Regions from separate parts of the Streptomyces lacaronensis genome, predicted to be linked through region 3. Evidence: riboswitches for the same ligand, from Rfam matches in the RefSeq annotation. Region 3 holds a riboswitch; each other region holds the start of a gene.
What was found. A riboswitch is a leader RNA that binds a small molecule or an ion and turns the genes downstream of it on or off. The one in region 3 is predicted to bind S-adenosylmethionine.
Positions count from the first base shown of each region.

Region 1: it holds a riboswitch for S-adenosylmethionine, as region 3 does, so the genes downstream of both, ACMTAK_RS35975 (aminotransferase class V-fold PLP-dependent enzyme) here and thrC (threonine synthase) in region 3, are expected to answer to the same signal.
Region 2: it holds a riboswitch for S-adenosylmethionine, as region 3 does, so the genes downstream of both, ACMTAK_RS07665 (glutathione S-transferase C-terminal domain-containing protein) here and thrC (threonine synthase) in region 3, are expected to answer to the same signal.

Region 1 is NZ_JBLHDK010000003.1:8,371,104-8,378,090, reverse strand. Features, by position in the region: gene ACMTAK_RS35995 (hypothetical protein) at 1-31, opposite strand, end outside; gene ACMTAK_RS35990 (rhomboid family intramembrane serine protease) at 185-919, shown strand; gene ACMTAK_RS35985 (Lrp/AsnC ligand binding domain-containing protein) at 916-1,197, shown strand; partial or broken gene ACMTAK_RS35980 (IS5 family transposase) at 1,257-2,239, shown strand; gene ACMTAK_RS35975 (aminotransferase class V-fold PLP-dependent enzyme) at 2,878-4,305, opposite strand; SAM riboswitch class IV at 4,508-4,626, opposite strand; gene trpD (anthranilate phosphoribosyltransferase) at 4,770-5,843, opposite strand; gene qcrB (cytochrome bc1 complex cytochrome b subunit) at 6,021-6,987, opposite strand, start outside.
Region 2 is NZ_JBLHDK010000003.1:1,719,254-1,726,240, reverse strand. Features, by position in the region: gene ACMTAK_RS07685 (ribonuclease BN) at 1-260, shown strand, start outside; gene ACMTAK_RS07680 (Mut7-C RNAse domain-containing protein) at 372-1,115, shown strand; gene ACMTAK_RS07675 (hypothetical protein) at 1,149-1,322, opposite strand; gene ACMTAK_RS07670 (LysR family transcriptional regulator) at 1,396-2,337, shown strand; gene ACMTAK_RS07665 (glutathione S-transferase C-terminal domain-containing protein) at 2,413-3,258, opposite strand; SAM riboswitch class IV at 3,607-3,753, opposite strand; gene ACMTAK_RS07660 (PP2C family protein-serine/threonine phosphatase) at 3,878-5,023, opposite strand; gene ACMTAK_RS07655 (Fpg/Nei family DNA glycosylase) at 5,109-5,897, shown strand; gene ACMTAK_RS07650 (CU044_5270 family protein) at 5,958-6,941, opposite strand; gene ACMTAK_RS07645 (RNA polymerase sigma factor) at 6,938-6,987, opposite strand, start outside.
Region 3 is NZ_JBLHDK010000003.1:6,569,473-6,576,459, forward strand. Features, by position in the region: gene ACMTAK_RS28595 (alpha,alpha-trehalose-phosphate synthase (UDP-forming)) at 1-78, opposite strand, end outside; gene ACMTAK_RS28600 (glucosyl-3-phosphoglycerate synthase) at 236-1,183, opposite strand; SAM riboswitch class I at 1,383-1,524, shown strand; gene thrC (threonine synthase) at 1,543-2,835, shown strand; gene ACMTAK_RS28610 (MoaD/ThiS family protein) at 2,832-3,110, shown strand; gene ACMTAK_RS28615 (cold-shock protein) at 3,529-3,735, shown strand; gene groL (chaperonin GroEL) at 4,175-5,800, shown strand; gene murQ (N-acetylmuramic acid 6-phosphate etherase) at 6,021-6,953, opposite strand.

The sequences.
Region 1 (6,987 bases), 1.8 Mb from region 3:
GGGTCTGGGTGGTCGGCAGGGGCACGGCCATGGTTGCGGGTCCTCGCTTCTCGGCTCGTCGGCGGCGTCCTGTAACCCTACGGCCTGAGCCCTGGCCCGTGCCGGGCCCGGTCCGCCCCCACGACCCGGCGGAGCGCGGCGAGGCGCTCTGTGGAGGTTGTGCCCGGTACGGAATGATCTGCCCATGATCGAGACGTCGTCGGGGCGCCACCGCCCCTGGATGGCGGGGCCCGGCCGCCCCTGGATGACGTACGGCCTGATCGTCAGCTGCTGCCTGATCTTCGTCCTCGGACCGGCCTCGGGGCTCAACCCCGGCTATGGCTCGGGCGGGCGGCTGGTGGAGGCCCAGTCCACGTACTTCGAGCGCTGGGGGGTGGTGCCCAGCGCCCTGTGGAGCGGCGACCCCGATCAGCCGCTCGCCCCGCTGACCGCGCTCTTCGTGCACGGCAACTGGCTGCATCTGCTCGGCAACATGCTGTTCCTCTATGTCTTCGGCGCGATGACCGAGGAGCGGATGGGCCGTTTCCAGTTCGCCGTCTTCTACCTCGCCACGGGCTATCTGGCGCTGCTCGGGTACGCCGCCGCGCACGCCGACTCGGCCCAGTCCCTGGTGGGCGCCTCCGGGGCCATCTCCGGGGTGCTCGGCGCCTTTCTGTGGCTGTTTCCCCGGGCCCGGGTGACCAGCCTCTTCCCGTTCCTGCTCTTCCTCCCGCTGCGCTTTCCGGCCTGGGCGGTGCTGATCTTCTGGGTGGCCCTCCAGTGGCTGGCCGCCCGGCAGGCCGACGACCGCCCCGGCGTCGCCTATCTCGCCCATCTCGTGGGCTTCACGCTCGGCTTTCTCTACGCGTGGGCCCGGTTCGGGCGGACGGCTAGAGTGGGCGGCGCAGCCAGGCCCAGTGAGGGAGAAAGCCAGCCGTGATCACTTCGATCGTGCTCATCAAGACCAACGTGGACCAGATCCCGGAGACCGCCGAGAAGATCGCCGCGCTGGAGGGTGTGAGCGAGGTCTACTCGGTCACCGGCGCGCACGATTTGATCGCGATGGTTCGGGTGGCCCGGCACGACGATCTCGCGGACATCATCACGGGCCAGATCAGCAAGCTGCCGGGGGTCGCCTCGACCGAGACCCACATCGCCTTCCGGACGTACTCGCAGCACGACTTGGAGGCGGCGTTCGCGATCGGCCTGGACGGCTAGGGACTGTCTCCGGTTGTGATCAAGCCCCGGGGTGGGGGCCGGTCCGATAAGACTGTGCTGTGACGCGTGCGCAACTCACCGACCTTGAGTGGGAGTTCATCGAGCCGTTCCTGCCGGTCGGCAGGTTCGGCCCGTACCCCGAGCGGCTGCGTGAGCAGTTCGAGGGGGTGATCTGGCGGTTCCGCACCGGCAGCCAGTGGAGAGAGATGCCCGAGCGGTTCGGCGCCTGGCAGACCGTCTACAACCGCTTCATGCGATGGCGGGACGCGGGCGTCTTCCAGACCCTGCTGGACGAAGCGATCGCCGAGGCCGCCCGCAGGGACGAGATCGACATGTCCCTGGTCAGCGTGGACTCCACCACCGCGCGGGCCCATCACGACGCCGCCGGCATGCGGGTCAGCGAACAGACTCTGGCCGCACTCGAGGAGGCAGCCTCGCAAAAGGGGGAGCATCGCAGGGACAAGGCGGGCAGGACGGCGAAAGCGATCCGGTCCGGGCCGAACGCCGGCGCATCCGCTTGCGACGGCGGGCCCGGCTGAAGGCCGCCCTGCTCGGACGGTCGCGCGGCGGGCTGACCAGCAAGATCCACCTGGCTGCCGACCGGCGGTGCCGGCCGATGGCGCTCCTTCTGACCGCCGGACAGGCCGCCGACAGCCCGCAGTTCATCCCGGTTCTGAGCAAGGTACGGGTCCGTCTGCCGGTCGGCCGTCCCCGCACCCGGCCGGCTGCCGTGGCCGGTGATAAGGCCTACTCCTCCCGCGCCAACCGAGCCCATCTGCGCAAACGCCGCATCAAGGCAGTCATCCCGGAGAAGAGGGACCAGGCCGCCAACCGCAGGAAGAAAGGCAGCCGGGGCGGCAGGCCCGTCACCCACAATGCCGATCTCTACCGCGACCGCAACACGGTCGAGCGGGCCATCAACAGGATGAAGGACTGGCGAGGCATCGCGACCCGCTACGACAAGACGCCCGAGAGCTACCTCGCCGGACTCCATCTCCGCGCAGCGACCATCTGGATCAGCAGCATCCTGAAAGCCCAATGATCACAACTGGAGACAGTCCCTAGAGGGTGTCTGGCGGCGCGTGACGCCTGCGGCGGGCTGCTCCCCTCCCCGCCCCTCCCCGCCCCTTCCCGGCAGCACCGATATGCGGCTCCGCCGCGTGGGGGCTCCGCCCCAGCCCCCGGCCACGTCGCAGGGCGACGCGGTCGGCACCCTGGCCCCGGTGAACTGATCGCGGGACGATCGGCTCGTCGCCCCCCGGACCCCAGGGCCCAAGCAAAACCGGGGCTCCGCCCCAAACCCCGGCCGGACAACCCGGACGCCCGCCGGGGCGCCCACCGCGACCAGCCCGCCGGTGCAGGCATTCACGACAGCAACGGCCACCCCGCCACCCCCCGGGACCCAGGGGGCAAGCGAAATAGGGACCCTGCCCCTGGACCCGTGCCGGACGATCCGGATGCACGCGGGCCTCCGCGCGGCCATCCGCCGCGTCGGCGCGCCGACCGCGATCAGCCCACCGCAGCAGGCGCTCACTGCGGCGACGGCCGACTCGTCGATCTCCCGGGGTCCAGGGGCGGAGCCCCTGGTTGTGGGAAGGGGCGGGGTGGGGAAAGAGCCCCCGCCGGAATCCCCGCAGGGCCCGGCCGCCCCGGACTCCTGGGCCGGAGGCCCATTGGGCCTCAGCCGCGGTCGGGGACGCAGCGGCCGTCCTCCGTGCGGTAGCTCCACCGGGCGCCCTCGCGCACCAGTTCCTTCACCGCGCCCACGAACCGCTCCACATGCTCGTCCGGGGTGCCCGCCCCGAAGCTGACGCGGATCGCGTTCAGCGACCGCTCCCCCGGCGCGGCCTCGGGCGCGCCGCACTCGCCCGGCTCGTCGGGCTCGCTGTCCAGCAGGGTGCGGACCAGCGGATGGGCGCAGAACAGCCCGTCGCGTACGCCGATGCCGTACTCCGCGGAGAGCGCCGCCGCGAAGTGGGAGCTGTTCCAGCCCTCCACCACGAACGACAGCACGCCGACCCGGGGCGCGTCGTCGCCGAACAGCGAGAGCACCCGCACCTCGGGCACCTCGGCAAGACCCGCCCGCACCTTCTCGATCAGCTGCCGCTCACGGGCGACCAGGCCCTCGAAACCGGCCTCGGTCAGCGCCTTGCAGGCCGACGCGATCGCGTAGACGCCGATGACGTTCGGCGAGCCCGCCTCGTGCCGGGCGGCGGTGGTGTGCCACTCGACGTCGACGCCGCCGTCGTCCCTGCGCGTGACCTTACGGCTGGCGCCGCCGCCCGCCAGATACGGCCGGGCCTCCCGCAGCCAGTCCGCCCGTCCGGCCAGCACCCCGGCCCCGAAGGGCGCGTACAGCTTGTGCCCGGAGAAGGCCACCCAGTCGACGTCCGCCTCCGCGATGTCCACGGGGTGGTGCGGGGCCAGCTGCGCGGCGTCCAGGACGATACGGGCGCCGTGGGCGTGCGCGGCCGCGGCCAGCTCCCGCACCGGCCACAGCTCGCCGGTCACATTGGACGCGCCGGTCACGCACACCAGCGCCGGGCCCTCGGCGCGCCCCGCGAGCGCCTTCTCCAGCGTCTCCACCGCCTGCCGCGGGGAGCGCGGGGCGCTGAGGTAGCGGACGGTGACGTCCTCCCGCTGCTCCCACGGCAGCAGCGAGGCGTGGTGCTCGGTCTCGAAGACGAAGACCTCGGTGCCCGGAGGTGCCGCGGCGGCCAGGAGGTTGAGCGAATCGGTGGTGGAGCGGGTGAAGACGACCTGGTCGTCCTCGCGGCAGCCCAGGAAGGCGGCGACGTCCTTACGGCTGTTCTCGAAGAGGTCGGTGGACAGCTGCGAGAGGTAGCCCGCCCCGCGGTGCACGCTGCCGTAGTACGGCGCGTACGCGGCGATGTCGTCCCAGACGCGCCGCAGCGCGGGGGCGCTGGCGGCGTAGTCGAGCGCCGCGTAGGTCACCTCGCCACCGGTGACCAGGGGGACCAGGACATCGCCGCCCAGCACGGGCAGCGGCTCACAGGCGGCGACGGAGGAATCGGCGGAGGTGGAAGCGGTGGCAGAGGCGGTGGCGGTAGCAGAGAGGGTGGCGGTGGCAGCGGGGCGCGCGGACATGGCGAAGTCTCCCGAAGGGGTCGAAGGAATGCGTGACGCGCACGGAAACGGCGGCGGCGAGCCAGCCGTAAGGGCGCGGAGAATCGCTCGACGCACGGCCGCACCGCGCGGAGCACATTGAGGAGAGACGGGCCGCTCGGCCCTAGCGCATTCGCTGCATCACGGAAGAACTCCCTCGACCACCAGGACCCCTAGTGCGAGGGGTCCGCGCTTGCCGCCGGCCTCGCTGCCTGGCGGCCTGGTCATCACCCGGGGCACCCCGCCACGGACGGAGGGTTGCCGGACAGCGGGCCGGGGCCGTAGTCGCTGTCGCTCGTGACCTGGGCAGGAGTATGCCATGTCAGACGCCGGCGCCCATGCCCTGTCCGCATCCCGGACAGACCATGGGCGCCGTACGGCGTTCGCCGGACCACGACCGCGCCGCTGACGATCGACGGCATATCAGGGCACTCCCAGCGGAGCGCTCAGGCGTGAGTGGCCCGGACCCATCGCTCCAGGACGTCGCGCGCCACGCCCGAGTCAATCGACTCGGCGGCCCGCGCGACACCCGCCCCGATGCGGTCCGTCAGGGGCTTGTCCCCCGGGTCCGGCTCGAGCGCCACCAGCGCCGCCGCCGAGTTCAGCAGCACCGCGTCCCGGACCGGGCCCCGCTCGCCCGCCAGCAGCCGGCGGGCCACATCGGCATTGTACGAGGCGTCAGCGCCCCGCAGGGCCTCCACGGGGGCCCGCTCGACGCCCACGTCCCGGGGGTCGAAGGTCTCCTGGCGCACGGCGCCGTCCCGGACCTCCCACACCTGGGAGGTCGTGGTCACGGTGAGCTCATCCAGCCCGTCGTCACCCCGGACGACCAGTGCGGAGGAGCCCCGCTCGGCCAGCACCCCGGCGATGATGGGCGCCATACGGGCGTCGGCGACCCCGGTCGCCTGGCAGGTGACCTTCGCCGGGTTGGTCAGCGGGCCGAGCAGGTTGAACGGGGTGGCGACGCCCAGCTCGCGCCGGGCCGAGGCGACATGCCGCAGCGACGGGTGGAACTTCACCGCGAAGCAGAAGGTGATCCCGGCCTCCTCGGCGACCTCGACCACCCGCTCGGGGGTGATGTCCAGATTGACGCCGAGCTTCTCCAGCACATCCGAGGCGCCGCTGGCGGAGGACGCGGCGCGGTTGCCGTGCTTGACCACCCGTGCGCCGGTACCGGCGACGACCAGCGCGGACATGGTGGAGATGTTGACGGTCTTGGCGCGGTCGCCGCCGGTGCCCACGATGTCCACGGTCGCCCCGGGCACCTCGATCACCCGGGCGTGCTCGTACATCGCCCGCACCAGACCGGCCACCTCGGAGACCGTCTCGCCCTTGGCGCGCAGCGCGATCGCGAAACCGGCGATCTGGGCGTCGGTGGCCTCGCCCCGCATGATCCGGTCCATGGCCCAGGCGGTGTCGTCGGCATCGAGGTCACGACCGGCGATCAGCAAGCTCAGTACGTCCGGCCAGGTGCGGGCCGTCGCGGTGCTGTCGCCTCCGGCGGGGGTCACAACGTCCATGGTCCGCTCCTGGATCCGTGGGGGTGGGCAGGGAAGGGGTCCGCGCACTTCAGCGGCCCGTCGCAAGCCTATCGGCCGCACGGCCGGGGCCCCGGCCGGACCGTGTGGTCCGGGCCGGGGCCCTGGTCTGTGGCGTCGCTGTATGAAGAAACCGGTCGCTGAAGGGGTACCGGGAGATCAGTGGTGGCCGTGGCCGCTGGTGATCTCGTGGTACTCCTCTCGGGTCGGCTTCGGAATGACGTTGTCCCCGCCGTAGTAGCCCTTGGAGAGCTTCGAACGGAGCTTCTGGGAGCGCTTTATCTTCCGCTTGACCCCGTTCTCGTCGACCGCCGGGCCGATCTCGTAGGGCTCGGGCTGCTCGTGCTGGGTGAGCGCGTGCAGCTGGTCCTGCGGGAGCGGCTCGTGGACCTCGATGAACTCGCCGTGCGGCAGCCGCTTGATGATGCCGGTCTCACGGCCGTGCAGCACCTTGTCCTTGTCGCGCCGCTGGAGGCCGAGGCAGATCCGCTTGGTGGCGATGAACGCCAGGACCGGGCCGACGAAGAAGGCGATCCGCACAAACCACGTGATCGAGTTGATCGACAGGTGGAAGTGGGTGGCCCACAGGTCGTTACCGCCACCGACCAGCATCACGAAGTACGCGGTGATCCAGGCGACACCGAAGGCCGTACGGGTCGGGGCGTTGCGCGGGCGGTCCAGGATGTGGTGCTCACGCTTGTCGCCGGTGATCCAGGACTCGATGAACGGGTAGAGCCCGATCGCGAACAGGACCAGTGGGAAGAGCACGATCGGGATGAACACGCCCAGGACGAGCGTATGACCCCAGGCGGTGATCTCCCAGCCGGGCATCACACGGACCAGACCCTCGGCGAAGCCCATGTACCAGTCGGGCTGGGCGCCGGTGGACACCTGGTCGGGCCGGTAGGGGCCGATGGTCCAGATCGGGTTGATGGTCGCGACCGCGGAGAGGACCGCGATCACACCGAAGACCAGGAAGAAGAAGCCGCCCGCCTTGGCCATGTAGACCGGCAGCAGAGGCATGCCGACGACGTTCTTCTCGGTCTTTCCGGCCCCGGGGTACTGCGTGTGCTTGTGGTAGAAGACCAGGATCAGGTGCGCCACCAGCAGGCCGAGCATGATGCCC
Region 2 (6,987 bases), 4.9 Mb from region 3:
CGCTCGCCACCAGCGTCGGGCTGCTGGGGCTGCGGGTCTTCTCCCAGCTGGTGTTCTCCCCGCTGATCGCCTCCAGCACGGTCTCCTACGGCCCGGTCGGCACCGTCCTGGTCGTCCAGTCCTGGCTGGTCGGCGTCGGCTTCGTGGTCTTCGGCGGTGCGCTCGTCGGGCGGGTGCTGCACGAGGACTATCTGCGGATGGTGGCTTGGCGCCGCAAGCGGCGCCGCGACCGGGCCAAGGCGGCCGAACCGCCGGGGTGACGCCCCGGCCCGCGCGGTCTTTCCCGAGACGGCCACGTGGTCGGCGCGGGGTTGCCGCTGACCCCCGAAACGCCGTCGCACCGGGCCGGGGCCGCCTGGCATGCTGGCGGTGTGAACGGACCTGAGATCCACCTCAGCCTCGCCCCTGAACTGCGATTCTTCGCCGTTCCCGAGCGGCGCCGCCCCTGGACGGCGGTCGCCACCGACGGCGTCTCCACTCTCGGCCATGTGGTCGAGTCGCTGGGGGTGCCGCTCACCGAGGTGGGCAGGCTGCTGGTGAACGGCGAGGAGGCCGCCGTCTCGCATGTGCCGGGCGCGGAGGAGACCGTGGAGGTCCAGCCGGTCGTCCGCCCGCAGCGGGTGCCGGGCGCGCCGCTGCGCTTCCTGCTCGATGTGCACCTGGGCACGCTCGCGCGGCGGATGCGGCTGCTGGGCGTGGACGCCGCGTACGAGAGCGAGGACATCGGCGACCCCGAGCTGGCCGCGCGCTCCGCCGCCCAGCGCCGGGTGCTGCTCTCCCGCGACCGGGGGCTGCTGCGCCGCCGCGAGCTGTGGGCCGGGGCATATGTCTACAGCGACCGCCCCGATGAGCAACTGCGCGACGTCCTCGGCCGGTTCACCCCGGACCTGGCGCCCTGGACCCGCTGCACCGCCTGCAACGGCCCGCTGGAGGACGCCGACAAGGAGACGGTCCGGGAGGAGCTGCGGCACGGCACCCAGCGTACGTACGACGTCTTCGCACGCTGTACGGTCTGTGAGCGGGTCTACTGGCGCGGTGCCCACCACGCCCGTCTGGAGGCCATCGTGGCCGGGGCGATGGGCGAGTTCGGCGACGCGCGGACCGCGCTGTCCTGAGCGCCGGGCCGTTCGCCACGCCGCCGAGCGGCCCTAACGGCCGCAGCGGGGGCACTGGAAGTCATGTCCGCCCGCGGCGATCCCCTTGCCGCCGGCGCCGTAGGGAACCAGGACCATCTGGAGCCGTCCGCAGGCGCAGCGGCTCCAGACCACGACGCCCTCGCTGGTGGTGTGCCGGGAAACGATGGTGTGCGTATCGGTGTTCATGGCAGCAGGATGACGCCGGACGACCGTTGAGGTCCATTGCACGTTTTCCTGGTCATGTGTGCAAAATGATTTCATGATTGACCTCCGTCGGCTTCATATGCTCCGCGTGGTGCGCCAGCAGGGCACGGTCACCGCGGCCGCCGAGGCCCTGCACCTCACCCCGTCCGCGGTCTCCCACCACATGCGCGAGCTCGCGCGCGAGCTCAGGGTCCCGCTGCTGGAGCCGCACGGCCGCGGCGTCCGGCTGACCCCGGCCGGGCACCTGCTCATCGAGCACGCCGACGCGCTGCTGGCCCGGTGGGAGGAGGCGCGGGCGGAGCTGGAGTCCTACCGGGCGGGCATGACGGGACCGCTGCGCATCGCGGGCTTCACCACCGCGATCAGCGGCCTGATCGCCCCCGCGGCCGGGCGGCTGCGGCGCAGCCACCCCGACCTGCTGGTGCGGGTGCGCGAGTGCGACACCGAGGAGAGCATGGACCTGCTGGTGGCGGGCGAGGTGGATCTCGCGGTCGTGGAACCCATCGAGGGCGGGCCGCCGCCGGATGACGCGCGGTTCGAGCAGAGCCCCCTGTTGGAGGAGCCGCACATCATGCTGGTGCCGGCCGACCACCGGCTGGCGGGGGCGGTTTCGGTGCGGCTGGAGGACGCGGCGGCCGAGGACTGGATCGTCGCCGACGCGGGCACCTGCGACCACGCCCAGCGGGTGCGGATGCTGTGCGCGGCGGCCGGGTTCTCGCCGCGGATCGTGCACGCCGCCACCCACTGGTCGGCGGTCTGGTCGCTGGTCGGGAACGGGCTGGGCGTCTCGCTCATCCCGCGGCTGGCCGAGGGCCCGGCGGGCCAGGCGGTGGCGCGGGTGCCGGTGGCGGGCGAGAACATGCCGACGCGGCGGATCCTCACCTGCGTACGCCGGGGCAGCCTGCGGAACCCGCTGATCGACCTCGGGATACGGGCGCTGGAAGAGGCGGTGCGCCACCACCAGAGCCTGGACGACTGGCCCCGGACCGCCGCCTGACGGCGCACCATGACGCCCTCTCAGGACACCTGGACGTCCTCTCGGGGCCGGGGCCGGGGCCGCCTCGACGCCCTCTCAGGACACCTCGTCCTGGAGGGCCTCCGGAAGCGTGGTGTGGAAGGCCGGGTGGGCGTGCAGCCGCCGTACGTAGGCGCGCAGCCGCCCATGGCGGGAGACCCGGTCGGCCGCGTGGGCGTCCAGGAGGAGCCGGTGCTCGGTGTCCAGTTGGACCAGGGCCACCCACAGGTCCACATCGGCGGCGGTCAGCTCCTCGCCCAGGGCGTACGGCGCGGCCGTCAGCCGGCGGTCGAGCCGGCCGAGGGCGGTCAGCAGCCGCTCCAGCGCCGTCTGCCGGCACTCCGCCTCGGCTGCCGTCCCGGCCTGCCGGGCGGCGTGGATGATGTCCGCGTCGATGAGGTCGCGGAGGGCGTCGATGTCCGTTGCGAGGGCCGCCGGACGCAGCGGGGGGCGTCCGGTTCCGCTGTCGTCGCTCAGATGGCCGGCGAGGTCGCGCAGAATGTCGGGCGTGTGATTGCTGACGACGCGTCCGGTCCAGCGGTCGCACAGCGCGGGCGCGTCCACCGGTCCGCCGTAGCGGTGCCAGGTGGCCTCGTAGGCCCCGCGCAGTGCGGCGTACGCCTCGGGGGTGTCGTCCGGGAGCCCGACGAGGGTGGTGGCCACGGTGTCCCGCAGCCCGAGCAGATCGAGGGTGATGGAGACGCGCAGTGAGAGCGGACAGCTCGCGGAGAGATAGAGCCGATAGCGGTGCGGCACCGGATAGAAGCCACCGGCGAGGTCGACGCCGATGCGGCTGCGGAAGCGGTGCGGTGGCGCGGGTGGGGCGATCCGGGGGCGGGGCGAGCAGGGGTCGGGGTCGAGAAGAGCGGCGGGACCTGAACTGACCGGAAACGTCTCGGACATGGCTCTCCAGGGCAGTGACGAAAGGCCCCGGCCACCGCCGGTCGAGGGCGGCGCCGATGGCACGACGGAAGGGAAGCCCGCGCGGGGCGCCCGCCTGGACGGTGCCGGGACACACCCGACCCCCGGCGGCGCGGGACCGCGCTCGGTGACCGTGTCGGCTCGGGCCGACTCAGAGAGCTGGACTGGAGGCGCTGCAGATGCGCAGCAGATCGATGTGCAGCCGTCTGGTCAGGAGGTGGAGCCGGTGGAGCGGGGACAACGGACGGGGACACCGGCGGGCGCCGTCCCCGTGGCTGTCGGTCCTGGGCATCTCCACCGATCCCATCATCGGGGGCTCGCGAGGCAGCGAGACCGCGCTTGTCCCGTCCACGCCGACGGAACCTGGTCGTCACCCGGGGGCACCCCGTCGCGGGAGAAGGGTTGCCTGTCAACGAGCCGGGGCCGATGACCCACCTGAGCGGGGGTTCCGCACGGTGGGCGCTGACAATCGTGACCGTCCCTGACAGTGTCGTCGCGCTCCGCGAGGGCGTCAACCCATGCCGGAGCGGTCAACACCGCCCGGCGGTACGGCGGATGTACGGCGCCCCGGCGCGACCGGCTCGGCGGTGGCGCGACCGGCTCAGCGGAACGGCCGGTCCGGGCCGCCGGTGTCCCGCTCGATGAGGACCATGGCCGCGTCGTCCGCCAGCCGTCCCTCGGTGTGCCGGACCAGGGCGTGGCGCAGCCCGTCCAGGTACTCGGAGGGGGTGGCGCAGTCCAGCGTCTCCATGGTCCGGTGCAGCGGAAAGAACTCGTTGTCGTCGTTGCGGGCCTCGATCACCCCGTCGGTGTGCAGCAACACCCGGTCACCGGGCAGGAACGGAAAGGTCTCGACGCCGATCGCGGGCGGGCCGAGGAACTCCTCGAGGCCGAGCGGCGGCAGCGGGCGCGCCGGGTCCAGGGAGCGCACCTGGCGCTCGCGCATCACCAGGGGCGGCGGATGGCCGCGGTTGATCAGCTGGATCAGCGACTCGTCCGTCACCTGGGCGAGGAGCACGGTGACGAACTGCTCCTCCAGCTCCTGCGGATCCTGTAGCTGGGAGCGGTCCAGCAGCTCGTACTCGCGCGCCAGCGCGGCCGCACAGCGGTGCATCACCTCGGCGAGGTCCTGCTCGTAGTGCACCGCCTCCCGGAAGGCGCCCACGACGGCCGCGGCGGACCGCACCGCGGCCAGCCCCTTTCCCCGCACATCGCCGACGATCAGCCGCACTCCGTAGCGGGTGCACATCGCTTCGTAGAGGTCCCCGCCGATCTGCGCACCGCGCTCGGCCGCCAGATAGACGCTGGCGGTGTTCACCAGGCCCATCCGGGCGGGCAGCGGCCGCAGCACCACGTTCTGGGACACCTCGGCGATCCGGCGGATATGGGCCAGCTCGCGGTCCCGGCGCACCCGCACCGCGCTGGTCGCCACGCTCGCCACCGTCACCACCAGCAGGGCCAGCAGATTCGTGTACACCTGCGGGGTGCCCCAGGCGTCGTTGTGGATGGCGGTGATCGCGCTGACCACGCCCGCCAGCACCGCCACCCCGACGGTGCCGGCCGGCCCCATGGTCACCGCCGCCAGCGCCGGCGCCGGGGAGAGCAGGGGGCCGGTGTAGAGGGTGTGCGCGGGGGAGAGCTCGATGCTGAGTACCGCGGCCAGGACCAGGAACGGCAGACACCGTGTGATCGCGAACAGTTTCTGGCTGCGACCGCTCACCCCTGGGGCGGCGCGCATGAATCGCATAATTGGGTACTTTATCCGATGAAGGCTCCCGAACGGGGGTGCTCTCCACAACGCGCTACGGAAGCCCCGGGCGTAGCCTGACGCTATGCCCGAGCTTCCGGACGTCGAGGGGTTCCGGCGGACGCTCGCCTCCTGCGCCCAGGGCCACCGCGTCGAACGGGCGGAGGTGGCCGATGCGGGGGTGCTGCACGGGGTGACCGCGCAGCGCCTGAAGCGCGACCTCAAGGGCCGCCGCTTCGCGGCACCGCGCCGCCACGGCAAGTGGCTGATCGCCCCCACCGACGGGCCCACCGTCGTGCTCCACTTCGGTATGACCGGGCGGCTGGTCTGCGGGGCGGACTCCGAACCGGCCGGCCGGTTCCAGCGCGTCGCCTTCGATCTCGACGACGGCCACCGCCTCGGCTACGAGGACCAGCGCAAACTCAAGGGCATCTGGCTCGCCGCCACCGACGACGACATCGACCGGATCATCGGCGATCAGGGCCCGGACGCGCTCTCGCTGAGCCGGGCCGATCTGGACCGGCTGCTGGAGGGGCGGCGCGGACGCGTCAAGGCCACCCTGACCGACCAGGCCGTGATCGCCGGACTCGGCAATCTGCTCGGCGACGAGATCCTGTGGCACGCCCGGATCCATCCGCGGCGGCCGGTGAACGCGCTGACCGACGACGAGCGCCATGGGCTCCACAGCGCGCTGCGCGAGGTGCTGCGCGCCTCGGTACGGGCGGGGCGGGTGCCGGACGACCCGGACTGGCTCACCGGGCGGCGCGACGATCCGGATCCGCACTGCCCCCGCTGCGGCAATCCGCTGCGCCGCGGCCGGATCTCCGGGCGGACCAGCCTCTGGTGCCCCCACTGCCAGCGGGAGGACGCCTGACGCCCGACCGGGCCACCCGCGCCCCCGCGTCCCGCCTGCCCCTCCCGCCGTGGCCGGTGGTCAGGAGAGGTAGGCCGTGTAGGACATCACATCGCCCGCCTTCACCCGGTACTCGGGATCGTCCCGGGTGAAGGTCTCCTCGATGTCCAGCACCCCGCCGTCGTCCGGGTCGAGGACGATCAGGTAACGGCTCCCGGGGGTGCTGGTGAACCGGAATCCCTGTCCCTCCCGGCCGAGCCGGTCGGTGACCCTGCCCGCCGGGCGAAGCCCCTCGAGCCCGGAGAGCAGTGTGACGATGTCCGCCCTCTGGCGCGGTCCCGGGGTCCACACCGTGCGGAAGGACCCGATGGCCGAGAGCAGCTCTTCCGGGTCGCGGTCGGCGCCCGGGGACCAGACGGCGAGATACTCGCGCAGCGCGGAGGCACCGGCCGGGGGGTCCTCGAAGTAGCTCTGGTTGGCGCCGTTGATACCGGGTGGATAGTGCTCCTCGCTCAGCACCTTGCCGTCGTGGACCGTACGCGGCGGGGGACCGTCCTCGATCACCGGGCGGCCCGGATGGCGCGGGTCGGTGGCCACCTCCAGCGTGGAACCGCTGCCGTCCGCGTTCCAGCGGGTCAGCGACTCCCGGGGCAGTGTCACCGCGTCCTCACCCGATTTCATGCTCAGCGCCCAGCTCTGGAAATGGCTGCCCCGCTCGCTCTTCCCCGGGGACTCCTCGGCCGCGGCCCGCGCCCGCCGGGCGATCTCGGAAATCGATACGTCTGCCCGGGAGACATGCGCCACCAGCGGCAGTGGCCTGGGCGCGGCCACGGCGGGGGAGGAGCCGGTGCCCGAGACGGTCAGCGCCAGGGCGACGACCGTCGCGGCAGCCGCGGCCCCCAGGCTCCAGACCGCGCGCCGCCGGACGGTACGGCGCCGCCGGTCCCGGGACGGCAGCCGCCGCAGCAGCAGCTCGGCCCGCGCGTCCAGCGGCCGGTCCCGCCAGGGGCCGGTGTCGGCGGACACGGGGTCGGCCTCGCGGAGCAGATCCAGTTCGTCGGTCATGCGTGTCCATCCTTGCCGGCCCTGTCAGCCCTCTGGGACCTGTCGC
Region 3 (6,987 bases):
GCCGTCCTCGCCCAGGGTGTACGAGACCGGGCCGCGGTTGGACGCGACCAGGATCGGGGCGGTGCGCGGAACTGCCATGTCGCGAGCCTAGCCAGGCGCGGCCCCGCGCAAACGTACGTACGGTTTCTTGCCCCGTAGGTGCTATTCCGGTTCCGGCCACGTAACCGCCAACGCGCTATCCGTCCCTAACCGCCAAGGCGCTGCCCCTCCGGAGGCGCCGAGCCGCGGCCCGGCGTCACGCCGCGCGCCGCGCCGTGTACTCCGGGATCTCGATCATCGGCGGCCGCTCCTCGGTGTCCACGGCCGTGGTGCGCGGCTCGAAGCCGTTCTCGCCCCGGTCGAACTGGGTCAGCCGCGGCCGCACCAAGTGGCCCCGGGCCAGCCGCAGCTGTGCGGTTCGGTAGATCGCGGCCGCCATCCGGCCGAGCGCCTGCCCGTCCTGGTGGCGGTGTTTGCGTACCCCGATGTCCACCTGGCCGAGCGCGTCGAGCCCCACCGTGTGCAGCGCGTCGACCAGCAGCCCGAGCTCGACGCCGTAGCCGACCGGGAAGGGCAGCCGCTCCAGCAGCGAGCGGCGCGCCGCGTACTCCCCGCCCAGCGGCTGGACGAATCCGGCCAACTGGGGCCAGTGCAGATTCAGCAGCGGGCGGGCGACCAGCTCGGTGACCCGGCCGCCCTGGCCCGCCACCTCGCCGAGCGGGCGGTCGTACATGCCCTTGACCAGCTCCAGCGTGGGGTCGGTCAGCAGCGGACCGACGATCCCCGAGACAAAGCGCGGTTCGAATTCCCGTAGGTCGGCGTCGATGAAGCAGACGATGTCGCCGCTCGTGGCGAGCAGGGACCGCCACAGCACCTCGCCCTTGCCGGGCAGCGCGGGCAGCCGGGGCAGCAGCGAGTCGCGGGGGACGACGGTGGCGCCCGCCGCCGCGGCGACCTCGGCGGTGCGGTCCGTGGAATCGGAGTCCACCACCACCAGCTCGTCCACCAGCGGCGTCGCCTCGCCCATCAGCTCACGCCGGATCGTGTCGGCGATCTCGCCGACCGTGGCCTCCTCGTTCAGGGCGGGCAGGACCACGCTCACCGTCGTCGCCGCGGCCCGCTTCGCGGCCAGCAGGCGATCCAGCGGACGGTCGTCGGCAGACCAGGAGCGACGCTTCAGCCAGCGCTCCACCTCATCCAGCACCTGTGTGTCTCCCCTGCTGTGATCGCTGTGATCCATCTCGCGCATCGGACGGCTAGCTCAACCATCCGGGCCTTCGGTTACAGTCTTGAACAACGCACATGGCCGTCGTATGTCGGGGTCGACCTCGGTGTTTACCGAGGTACCGACGTATCGGCGAAGCCCGTGCCGACAAACGCCCCGGGCCCGCCCGGCGCCATACCGCTCATCCAGAGGGGCAGAGGGAACGGCCCGTTGAAGCCCCGGCAACCCTCCAGCTGATCTCGCATTCCGCAGCGAGGCTCCCAGCTCGGGAAGGTGCCAATTCCGTCTCGTGGCGAAATGCGTCGCGAGGAAGATGAGGAGAAAGGGCCTCGCCATCCATGGCTGTGCAGTCAGTAGAAAGCTCAACCACTTCCTCCGCCTCCGGTGCCTTCGGCCCCGCCGTCGCATTGTCCTGCCGGGAGTGCGGTGAGCGGTTCGAGCTGGGTCCGATCTTCGCGTGCGAGTCCTGTTTCGGGCCCCTCGAGGTCGCGTACGAGCTTCCGGCCGACGACCCGGAGGGGCTGCGCCGGCGGATCGAGGCCGGCCCGAACAGCATCTGGCGCTACGCCCCGCTGCTGCCCGTCCCGGCGGACGTGGCGGATCTGCCGAGCCTGAACCCCGGCTTCACCAAGCTGGTCAAGGCCGACCACCTCGCCCGTGAGCTCGGCGTCACCGGTGAGCTGCACATCAAGGACGACTCCGGGAACCCGACCCACTCCTTCAAGGACCGGGTCGTCGCCATCGCCGTCCAGGCCGCCCGCACCTTCGGCTTCACCACCCTCTCCTGCTCCTCCACTGGCAACCTCGCCGGTGCGGTGGGCGCCGCGGCCGCCCGCGCGGGCTTCCGCTCCTGCGTCTTCATCCCGCACGACCTGGAGGCGGGCAAGGTCGTCATGGCCGCGGTCTACGGCGGCGAGCTGGTCGGCATCGAGGGCAACTACGACGACGTCAACCGCTTCTGCAGCGAGCTGATCGGCGACCCGGCGGGCGAGGGCTGGGGCTTCGTCAACGTCAATCTGCGGCCGTACTACGGCGAGGGCTCCAAGACCCTGGCGTACGAGATCTGCGAGCAGCTCGGCTGGCGGCTGCCGGACCAGATCGTCGTCCCGATCGCCTCCGGCTCTCAGCTCACCAAGATCGACAAGGGGCTGAAGGAGCTGGTCGCGATCGGGCTGGTCGAGGACAGGCCCTACAAGATCTTCGGCGCCCAGGCCGAGGGCTGCTCCCCGGTCTCCGTCGCCTTCAAGGCGGGCCATGACGTCGTCCGGCCGCAGAAGCCGCGGACCATCGCCAAGTCGCTGGCCATCGGCAACCCCGCGGACGGCCCGTACGTCCTGGACATCGCCCGCCGTACGGGCGGCGCGGTGGAGGACGTGAACGACGAGCAGATCGTCGACGCCATCAAGCTGCTGGCCCGCACCGAGGGGATCTTCGCGGAGACCGCGGGCGGCGTGACCGTCGGCGTGACCAAGAAGCTGATCGAGGACGGTCTGCTCGACCCGTCCCTGACGACCGTCGTGCTCAACACCGGCGACGGCCTCAAGACCCTCGACGCGGTGGCCCCCACCACGGGTCCCTCCGCCATCATCCGCCCCACCCTTGACTCGTTCCGAGAGGCTGGACTCGCATGAGCGTCAACGTCCGAATCCCGACCATCCTGCGCACCTACACCGGCGGCCAGGCCGAGGTCTCCGCCGTGGGCGCGACCCTGGCCGAGGTCCTGGCGGACTTGGAGAAGAACCACGCGGGCATCTCGGCCCGCGTCCTGGACGACACCGGCAAGCTCCGCCGCTTCGTGAACGTCTACGTCAACGACGACGACGTCCGCTTCGCCGACGGCCTGGCCACGGCGACCCCGGACGGCGCCGGGATCTCGATCATCCCGGCGGTCGCGGGCGGCTGCTGACTCCGCGTCCACCCGCTCACCCCTCCTCACCTTTGGCATCGCCCCGTCCGGGGACAACCGGACGGGGCGATTCCGTCTGTGGAATCGCGATACAGTTGCCCGGATTCCCCGACGGCTCCGGGGTCGGAGCCACATATGAGAACTCGTCAAGTTGTGCGTAAAGTGTGAGCGCGAATTGTCGGGTTGGTTCCTTATGTCCGGCCCGGCTTGCCCGAACTTCACGTAATTTCTCACTTTTAACCGTTCGACCGTGCCCAGAATTCTCGTCCGATTGACCTGTTGCAGAGGGCGTTGGGACGGATACATTCAGCGGCGGTCGACGCGTTCCGGCGCACACCCCCCACATCCGGGGGGTGAGGTCTGACCCGGGTCCGCGGAGTGCGGTCCTGCGCAAGGGCCAGCAATAGGGGAGTTAGGAATGGCTCAGGGCACCGTCAAGTGGTTCAACGCGGAGAAGGGGTACGGCTTCATCGCGGTCGACGGTGGTGCGGACGTGTTCGTCCACTACAGCGCGATCCAGATGGACGGGTACCGCACCCTCGAGGAAGGCCAGCGGGTCGAGTTCGAGATCTCGCAGGGCCAGAAGGGCCCGCAGGCCGACATGGTCCGCGTGGCCGTAGGCTGACGCGCCGACGCGACGCAGCTGAAACGAACAAGTCCGTAGGGTCCGTGTCCCCAACAGGGTACGGACCCTTCGGCATGCCTGCAGGGTACGGACCCTACGGCATGCCTGGCGCCATGGCTCCCCATGCCCTACCGCCCCTTCGGGCGCTTGCGCCCACCCGTCACCCGGCCACCACCCCCCAAGGACGCCCTTCGGGCGCTTGCGCCCACCCGTCACCCGGCCACCACCCCCCAAGGACGCCCTTCGGGCGCTTGCACTCTATAGGTCCGAGTGCTAATCATTGGCGTTAGCACTCTGACGTTGAGAGTGACAGAAGGACCGGGTCGGTGAGGCCCGCCAGGCCATGCGGGGTAAGGAACCGCGCGGCAGGTAGGCCGTCCGTCGCGGGCGCCAGCGCGGTCCGGAGCAATCCACCCCGTCTCTGGGAGGACCACTTCACATGGCCAAAATCATCGCGTTCGACGAGGAGGCGCGGCGCGGCCTCGAGCGCGGGATGAACCAGCTCGCCGACGCCGTCAAGGTCACCCTCGGCCCCAAGGGCCGTAACGTCGTCCTCGAGAAGAAGTGGGGCGCCCCCACGATCACCAACGATGGTGTTTCCATCGCCAAGGAGATCGAGCTCGAGGACGCGTACGAGAAGATCGGCGCCGAGCTGGTCAAGGAGGTCGCGAAGAAGACGGACGACGTCGCCGGTGACGGCACGACGACCGCGACCGTCCTGGCCCAGGCGCTGGTCAAGGAAGGCCTCCGCAACGTCGCCGCGGGCGCCAACCCGATGGCGCTCAAGCGCGGTATCGAGAAGGCCGTCGAGGCCGTCTCCGCCCAGCTGCTCGAGCAGGCCAAGGACGTGGAGACCAAGGAGCAGATCGCCTCCACCGCCTCCATCTCCGCCGCCGACACCCAGATCGGCGAGCTCATCGCCGAGGCGATGGACAAGGTCGGCAAGGAAGGTGTCATCACCGTCGAGGAGTCGCAGACCTTCGGGCTCGAGCTCGAGCTCACCGAGGGCATGCGCTTCGACAAGGGCTACATCTCCCCGTACTTCGCGACGGACATGGAGCGTATGGAGGCGTCGCTCGACGACCCGTACATCCTGATCGTCAACTCCAAGATCAGCAGCGTGAAGGACCTCCTCCCGCTGCTGGAGAAGGTCATGCAGTCGGGCAAGCCGCTGCTGATCATCGCCGAGGACGTCGAGGGCGAGGCCCTGGCGACCCTGGTCGTCAACAAGATCCGTGGCACCTTCAAGTCCGTCGCCGTCAAGGCCCCGGGCTTCGGTGACCGCCGTAAGGCCATGCTCGGTGACATCGCCATCCTTACCGGTGGCACCGTCATCTCCGAGGAGGTCGGCCTCAAGCTGGAGAACGCCGGTCTCGACCTGCTCGGCCGTGCCCGCAAGGTCACGGTCACCAAGGACGAGACCACGATCGTGGACGGCGCCGGCGACACCGAGCAGGTGCAGGGCCGCGTCAACCAGATCCGCGCCGAGATCGAGTCCTCGGACTCGGACTACGACCGCGAGAAGCTCCAGGAGCGCCTGGCGAAGCTGGCCGGCGGCGTGGCCGTCATCAAGGCCGGTGCCGCCACCGAGGTCGAGCTCAAGGAGCGCAAGCACCGCATCGAGGACGCGGTGCGCAACGCCAAGGCCGCCGTCGAGGAGGGCATCGTCGCCGGTGGTGGCGTGGCCCTGCTCCAGACCGTCTCGGTCTTCGAGAAGCTGGAGCTCGAGGGCGACGAGGCCACCGGTGCCCAGGCCGTGCGCCTGGCCCTGGAGGCCCCGCTGAAGCAGATCGCGGTCAACGCCGGTCTCGAGGGCGGCGTCGTGGTCGAGAAGGTGCGCAACCTGACCCCGGGTCACGGCCTCAACGCCGCGACCGGTGAGTACGTGGACCTGATCGCCGAGGGCATCATCGACCCGGCCAAGGTCACGCGCTCCGCGCTGCAGAACGCCGCGTCGATCGCCGCGCTGTTCCTCACCACCGAGGCCGTCATCGCCGACAAGCCGGAGAAGGCCGCCCCGGCGGGCGCTCCGGGCGGCATGCCGGGCGGTGACATGGACTTCTGATCGACTCGGCGCGTTCGTTCGCCGGTCGGTCGTACCGTCCACACGTCGGGGCGGCACCCTCTCCCAGGGGTGCCGCCCCGACGGCGTATCGGGGGCCGTGCGTATCCGGGCTCCGTGCGTATCCGGGCTCCGTGCGTATCCAGACCCTGTGCGTATCCAGACCCTGCGCGGATGCGGGCCCTGCGCGGATGCGGGGCCCACCCTCGGGCCCACCCTGGGCTCACCCCGTGGCCGCCTCCAGGGCGGCGCGCAGATGGCCGTGCGCCTCGGCGAGGAGCTTTTCGGCGGTCGGGGCGTCCACCTCGCCCAGGATGGTGAGGATCGCGTTCTTCACCTCGCCGTCCGTGGCCGCCAGTGCGCTCTCGATCCGCTCGTCGGAGGCGCCGGTCGCCAGGAAGACGATCCTCCGTGAACGGGCGCGCAGCTTGTCGTTGGAGGCGCGCACGTCGACCATCAGGTTCCCGAAGGTCTTGCCCAGCCGGATCATGGTGATGGTCGAGATCATGTTGAGCACCAGCTTCTGGGCCGTGCCCGACTTCAGCCGGGTCGAGCCGGTGAGCAGCTCCGGCCCCACGATGATCTCGATGCCGTGGTCGGCCGCGGCGGCGAGCGCCGAACCGGCGTTGCAGGACAGCCCGACGGTGAGCGCGCCGCGCCGCCGGGCGTGCTCGACCGCGCCCACGGCGTACGGGGTGCGGCCGGAGGCCGAGACGCCGACCACGGTGTCGTCGGGCCCGATGTCCAGCCGGTCGAGGTCCCGGGCGGCCAGCTCCGCGCTGTCCTCCGCGCCCTCGACCGAGGTCACCATGGCGTCCGGGCCACCCGCGATCACCCCGACGACCTGCTCGGGACGGGTGTTGAAGGTGGGCGGGCACTCGCTCGCGTCGAGCACCCCGAGCCGCCCGGCGGTGCCCGCGCCCGTATAGAGGAGGCGGCCGCCACGGGACATCCGTACGGCGATGGCGTCGATGGCGGCGGCGATGCGGGGGAGCTGACCGGCGACGGCGGTGGGGACGGCGGCGTCCTCCGCGTTCATGATCTGGGCGATCTCAAGGGTTTCGAGCCGGTCGATCTCGGCGAGTTCGGGGCGGAACGCCTCGGTGGTCAGGGTGTCGAGCTGGGCGCGGAGCCGTGCGGAGTCGGCGGTAGTCATGGCGAAGCGGCTCTTTCCGGTACGTCAGCGTGAG